DNA from 3 places in the Paenibacillus sp. FSL K6-3182 genome. Region 1 is predicted to be linked to each of the others. Evidence: riboswitches for the same ligand, from Rfam matches in the RefSeq annotation. Region 1 holds a riboswitch; each other region holds the start of a gene.
What was found. Region 1 has a riboswitch for cobalamin ahead of metE (5-methyltetrahydropteroyltriglutamate--homocysteine S-methyltransferase). Riboswitches for the same ligand answer to the same signal wherever they lie in the genome.

Region 1 (2,266 bases):
CAAACGCCTGCTGACAAAACGGCAGCAGCGATAAGAGAGCTTGGACGCAAAGCGATTACAATTCAGACCGATATTGCTGACCGAACGAAGCTTGCTGGAATTGTTGATCGTACAGTTGAAGAACTGGGACGCATCGATATTTTGGTCAACAACGCGGGTATCATTCGCCGCACGCCCGCTGCAGAGCATAGCTACGAGGACTGGCAGGATGTACTCGATGTTAACTTGAATTCTGTATTTCTCCTTTCCCAGCTGGCCGGGAAACATATGATTGAACAGGGCTCAGGGAAAATTATTAACATTGCGTCGATGTTAACCTTCCAAGGCGGAATTAATGTTCCGGGTTATACGTCCAGCAAACATGCCGTTGCCGGTCTTACCAAAGCGCTTGCTAGCGAATGGGCAGCTAAAGGCTTGCAGGTAAATGCGATAGCCCCAGGCTACATGAGTACAGACAACACCGAAGCGCTTCGCGAGGATCCTGTTCGCAGCGCTCAAATTTTGCAGCGCATACCAGCGGGACGCTGGGGTACATCGCAGGATTTGATTGGACCAGCGGTATTCCTAGCCTCTTCAGCTTCTGATTATATGAACGGCCATATCTTGGCTGTTGATGGCGGTTGGCTGGTTAGGTAATTATATAAAAACCAATAAGGCTTTCCTTTTGCAGCGCAGGCTGCTTAGAGGAGAGTCTTTTTTTGATATTATAATGATTTCCATTGTATGGTTATTATTTTGCGTGTATAGTTATTCGTGATCCTAAAAAATGCGATCAACAACTGAAATAAGTGGAAATAGGTGCTCTTGCTGTATAGCTTGAGCTTAAAAGGGAAGTCCGGTGCAAAACCGACGCGGTCCCGCCACTGTAACAGAGGAGTCTAAGCGCTAACGCCACTGATCTTAACCGGTTGGGAAGGCAAGCTTACGATGATGATTCTAGAGCCAGGAGACCTGCCTATTTGAACGACACTGATTTTACCTACGGGAGATAGGGAGGTGTTAAGACAGAACCGCTGTTTATTAAAACGCCGGGCGTCTTTACCTTTGCTTCTTTAAGGTAACGACGCTCTTTTTTGTGCTTTTATTTCATAATAATTACATTTATTAGGAGGAAATATGAACGTGAGCAAGCTGCAAAACAGTGTACTTGGATATCCGCGTATCGGCGAAAATCGGGAATGGAAAAAAGCGCTTGAAGCTTTTTGGAAAGGTGATTTGGACGAAACGGTATTCCTTCAAACCCTTGAAAGTATTCGTCTTAACAACTTGAAGCTGCAAAAGGATAAAGGAATTTCTTTAATCCCTGTTAATGATTTTACGTTATATGATCAAATGCTGGATACTGCAGCGATGTTTGGCCTTGTGCCAGATCGTTTTTCCTATGATGGAGGTCCTGTTCCCGTACAGACCTACTACGCAATGGCGAGAGGGACACAGGAAGCACAAGCCTGCGAGATGACCAAATGGTTTAATACCAACTATCACTATATCGTGCCAGAACTTGCGGATGCAGCTCCGGTACTGACGGAAAACCGTCCGCTGATTGCGTACCGCGAAGCCAAAGAAAAGCTTGGTATTGAAGGTAAACCTGTCATTATCGGTCTATACACCTTCCTCAAGCTGTCGAAGGGCTACGATGCCAAGCAGCTTCCGCAGCTCATTGAGCAGTTTATACCGCTTTATGCTCAGCTGCTTAAGGAGCTTGAGCAAGAAGGCGTACAATGGGTGCAAATCGATGAGCCCATCCTTGTTACCTCTATTTCTGAGGAAGAGATGCAATGGGTTGAATCGATTTATGCAAGGCTGAACCAAGCAGCGCCAGCGCTTAACATAATGCTTCAAACGTATTTTGAGGCAGTTGAGCATTATGAAGCTGTAGTTGCTCTCCCGGTACAAGCGATCGGTTTGGATTTCGTTCATGGTTTGGAGCAAAACTTGAAGTCGCTTGAGCAATTTGGTTATCCGAAGGATAAGCTCGCTGGTATCGGACTTGTAGACGGACGCAACATTTGGCGCTCAGACTATAAGCAAAAGCTCGAATTGCTGCAAAGGATTTCGGCATACATTCCAGCTGAGCGCACGATCGTTCAATCGTCATGCAGCCTGCTGCATGTGCCGGTAACGGCAAAAAACGAAACCAATCTGCCAGTAGAGCTGCGTGAGGCGCTTGCATTCGCGGAAGAAAAGCTGGATGAAATTGTGTGGCTAAGTGAAACAGCGACAGTAAATGAGGCGGACATCTCAGAACTGCGCAAGCTTGAGCTTA
Region 2 (2,266 bases), 510 kb from region 1:
GCCTAGGCGAAGAAATCAATCATTTCATTGCCCATATGCAAGGCTTAATGCGGACGATTCGGAACAATGCCGCATCCGTATCGGATTTTGCAGGCCGATTAGGTGTAGGCTCGCAGCAAAGCCGAGAGCTCTCCTCGCAGCTTGCTTCCTCTGTGAATGAGATGGCAATTGGCGCGGAAAATCAAGCGGACGGAGCAGTTGAGGCAGCAAGGTCTATGGAGGAAATGGCGACGAGCGTAGGAAGGATTGCTCACTCCTCGAGCCAAATGTCGGAAGCGTCGAACGACATGCTGCAAGCAGCGGAGCTGGGTCATGAAAAATCGGATCATGCGGTTGGTCAAATGGAACGGCTTGGCGCGGCAACGGCTTCGATATCAAGAGTGATCGGACATCTTAATGAGCGCTCATCCGAAATCCAAGAGATGGCAGGCACGATTGCTGCTATTGCAAATCAGACGAATTTGCTCGCTCTAAACGCTGCTATAGAAGCGGCACATGCAGGGGAGTATGGCCGTGGATTTGCAGTAGTATCAAGTGAAGTAAGAAAACTGGCTGAACAGGCTTCGGCTCATGCGGGCCATATCGAAGAAACGATTAATGAGGTGCTAGCCTTGACTGCCGATGCTGTTGACGCTGTCACTGCAGGAGAGCAAGAAATGGAACAAGGATTACTCATCGTTCAGGAGCTGAAGGTATCTTTTGACACGATATGGAAGGAATCCCGCCTTGTTGCCTCACAAATTGAAGATGTATCTGCTTCAACGGAGGAGATGGCAGCAGGCAGTGAGGAAGTGAGCGCTTCCGTTGAATCGATGGCGCAGGTAGCCAAGGATACTTCCACTCATGCTGCGCAATCGGCAGCGGACACTGAGCGGCAAAATCAGCTCGCAGCTGAAACGCAGCAGCTTGCTTCATCTGTAAATGAGCTTTCGGAGGAGCTTCAGCGCTCGATTAAGAGATTCAAAATTGAGTAATTTGTAGCTGAAGTAGATTTATGATGAAATACTAGTCATATGCGCATGAAATCGAATAGAGAATTGTACAAGTTGAAAAAAAACGGTCAGAACCTTTGTCTAATCCTTTCAAATTTGATACAATTCACAAAACAAGCACTTACAATTTCATAGAATAGCTAATATGGTGCTGCCGTGAATCTATCATTCACAAGCAGCTTAATAGGGAAGTTCGGTCAAAATCCGACGCGGTCCCGCCACTGTATCGCGGAGCAGATGATCATGTTGTCCACTGTCATATCATGACGGGAAGGAGATCGTCTATGCAATGAAGCGAAGCCAGGAGACCTGCCATAGGAGCGCTCTATATTTCTCACGAGGATGGGAGGGAGATGTTTATTCGTGCTTTTGCAATAGGTGGATTCCTATGCTTCCATGCGCACGTGTTTATCCAAACATCTTTCCACAAACGGAAAGATGTTTTTTTGTTGCCAAAAATGATTAAAGGGAGAGAAAACATTGCTTAATTTAAAAAGATTTATGAAAAAGAGTTTGCCTGCTATTTTAAGTTTTGTATTGGTGTTTACTTTATTTGCACCACAAGTAGGTAAAGCGGCAGATCATTCTGCGAATGCTTCATTGAATGAGATGATTGATAAGACGGTTGAGTATTATAAAAACAAGAAAAAGCCTTTGACATCGTGGGTGGAAATTGTAGCGCTTTGGGGCGCTGGCGTAAATTTGAACGACGGCGACTGGCAGCTGCCAAGCTGGGAGACACAGGAGCCTACAAATCCGGTACTAAAACCGGATAATGGAGGAACTGAGCATATCCGTTACATATTCGGACTGCTTGCTATGGGTGAAGATCCTGCTCATGCGTGGGAAACAGATCGTAATCTGTATGCCGAGCTGGCATCGCAGCAAGATGCAGCCACGGGAGCAATTGGTTCAACAAACAAACATATGTGGGCAATGCTTGCCCTTGATACTGGCGAAAAGCTAGGAAGCAACGTTGGAAAATGGGATGCAGCTGCTAAGAAAAAAGCAGTAGATTTTTTACTAAGCAAGCAACTGGCTGATGGCGGCTTTGCTTACTTCGGAACGAAGTCTGATCCAGATATGTCAGGGATGGGCCTGTTAGCACTTGGAAATTATCAGGATGACAGCGCTGTTCAAGCGGCAATTGAAAGAGTGAAAAGTTATTTACAAACGATAAAGCTAAACCAAGAACATATTATGTTTAGCGACAATAACTCGAATAGTCTATCCACTGTAGTGACCGGAATAACGGCTATTGGCGAGGATATTTT
Region 3 (2,266 bases), 3.0 Mb from region 1:
CATCGAGGTTAGCAGTGCAGTTCGCGGAGCGACTCGTGAAAATAAATACATCCATTTCTCCGTCGTAACAATCTGCTGAAACGATACAAAGGCTAATAAAATGCACAATAAAGAGAGCATCATCGTCACACCATATAAAATAGCTTCCAACGTGATCGGCTGATCCATAAAATAAAATAAAATATGCCGCCCGCGATGAGAAAACAGCGGGTTAAGAACAGCAACCAAACCGCCCATTAGAACATAATAAGGAAGCAGCTTAAGCAGCCGCTTCCCTTCGCCATGAATGACAATAATTACCGTAATCGCAGCAAGTGACGTCAATAAGAAAACAGGATGAAATAAGAGCATGCCGAATGTAATGACTCCTGCATAATAACTGAAGCTCGTAACCGGATGTACCGAACCGAACGCACTATTCATCGAATTTTGCTCCTATATCCTCGCCAAGATCAGTCGTGTACAACCATTCAATAACATCATCTTCATTAACCTTGTAAACCCCGGCGCCCTTGTTAGGGAACTCACCGTTTACTCGGTACATCCAGCCGCTCTTCGCACCCAGATCGAATTCGTAAATATTATCGATGCCTTCGATATAAGCACCGCCTTTAACACCTCTGTATTCCATTTGTATTTTGTTTTTTCTCGTAATTTTCTTCAATACATCTAGAACGGTATCGTCCTTCTTGAACTCTACGGCTGTTGGTGCAAGCACCGTTCCCGTATCTTTGTCCGCGACAATTGAAATCGTAACCGTCTGCACAGGATTCGGCGTTGCAACAGGCGTGACGGGCTTCGCAGTAGCCGCACTGTCTGTTTTGGTTGGTTTCGCAGAAGCAGTAGGCTTCGTTTTTGGATCATCCAGTTTTGGCTCATTTGTCTGCTTCGGCTTCGGGGAAGGCGTTGCTTGCTTACCGCCAGCGTTGTCGGTTGCCTTCCCGTTATCTTGATCTTTAGCTTCGCTAGGCAACTGCGTTGCCTCCGCCGTTTCTGATGCTGAAGTACTCGTTGGCTGCTCATCAGCGGCTTTCTCCGCTTCTTTTCCCACTTGCCCTTCGTTGCTGGTTTGCACTTGATTGGTATTGGAATTAACGCTTTGTGCCGGACTGGCACAGCCAGCTAATAAACCAATAAACAGCCATAGGATGATTAAGCTTGGTAACCATTTCTTGCAGATCTTTGCCATCGTCTCTTTTCTACTCCTTTTTGTCTCATTCACACAAACCTTAACAATAAAAAAAGACCCCCTTCTATTAGGGGATCTGCATGTCGAATGTAAGAATAGCAACCGTATATAACTAAAATATATGATGCGTCCTGCAAAACGATTACGCCTCCACATTCTTTACCCCCGAAGAATGAGAAACAAAATAAAAAAGGCAGGTTTCCTGGCTCGTGCGTCAACGCGATTCTCACACCTTCCCATCCTTGAATCGGACAGTGGCATTTGCAGAGAATCACTCTTCACATACAGTGGCGGGACCGCGCCGGCATTGAACCGGACTTCCCTATTAAGCAAACAAAAGCATGCTTTTGTTTGCACCTTCTCTATTCAATTATGCGATTATTTAATCAATCATATCGGGATTGCTGGGGTTTGTCTATACGGGATTTGAATGATTCGATCGCAAATAGCAGCTGCATCCTCTTGATCATGGGTAACGAACATACAAGTAATTTGGGCTTTGTGAAGCAATCGCTTCAGCTCCTCCCGAATGCTTTGCTTTAAGTGTGAATCCAAACTGCTAAATGGCTCATCCATCAACAGCATCAAGGGAGACGGGGCAAGCGCACGAGCAAAAGCAACACGCTGCTGCTGACCTCCGCTAAGCTCATGCGGATAACGCTTGACGAACTCATTTAACTGTATCAGCTCCAGCATTTCATCCAGCCGTTTGAATCTATCTTTTCTTGATAATCGATGTAAACCAAATAATATATTTTGACCGACAGTCAGATGAGGAAACAATGCATAATCCTGAAACACCATGCCTATGCCGCGCTGCTCAGGCTGAATAAACTGCTGATCATCTACTAAAACCCTGCCGCCAGCGGCAATACGTCCCGAGGCAGGAATCTCAAGCCCGGCAATAATCCGCAGCAGCGTGCTTTTCCCGCAACCGCTTTGACCAAGCACTCCAACAACTTCACCCTTCTGCATTTGCATCGTAAAGTTTTCTAACACACTCTTCTTCCCATTATCATAGCTAAAAGAAACGTTAGTCAGCTCAAAAAAGTTCATCTGGATTTCTTCTCTCCTAAC

Region 2: another riboswitch for cobalamin. It lies ahead of MHH56_RS10240 (DUF4430 domain-containing protein); the one in region 1 lies ahead of metE (5-methyltetrahydropteroyltriglutamate--homocysteine S-methyltransferase).
Region 3: another riboswitch for cobalamin. It lies ahead of MHH56_RS21510 (DUF4430 domain-containing protein); the one in region 1 lies ahead of metE (5-methyltetrahydropteroyltriglutamate--homocysteine S-methyltransferase).

The regions. Positions count from the first base shown of each region.
Region 1 is NZ_CP150265.1:1,871,906-1,874,171, forward strand. It holds gene kduD (2-dehydro-3-deoxy-D-gluconate 5-dehydrogenase KduD) at 1-636, shown strand, start outside; cobalamin riboswitch at 780-974, shown strand; gene metE (5-methyltetrahydropteroyltriglutamate--homocysteine S-methyltransferase) at 1,117-2,266, shown strand, end outside.
Region 2 is NZ_CP150265.1:2,385,301-2,387,566, forward strand. It holds gene MHH56_RS10235 (HAMP domain-containing methyl-accepting chemotaxis protein) at 1-974, shown strand, start outside; cobalamin riboswitch at 1,122-1,324, shown strand; gene MHH56_RS10240 (DUF4430 domain-containing protein) at 1,494-2,266, shown strand, end outside.
Region 3 is NZ_CP150265.1:4,836,142-4,838,407, forward strand. It holds gene MHH56_RS21505 (energy-coupling factor transporter transmembrane component T) at 1-423, opposite strand, end outside; gene MHH56_RS21510 (DUF4430 domain-containing protein) at 416-1,189, opposite strand; cobalamin riboswitch at 1,364-1,565, opposite strand; gene MHH56_RS21515 (ABC transporter ATP-binding protein) at 1,580-2,245, opposite strand; gene MHH56_RS21520 (iron ABC transporter permease) at 2,242-2,266, opposite strand, start outside.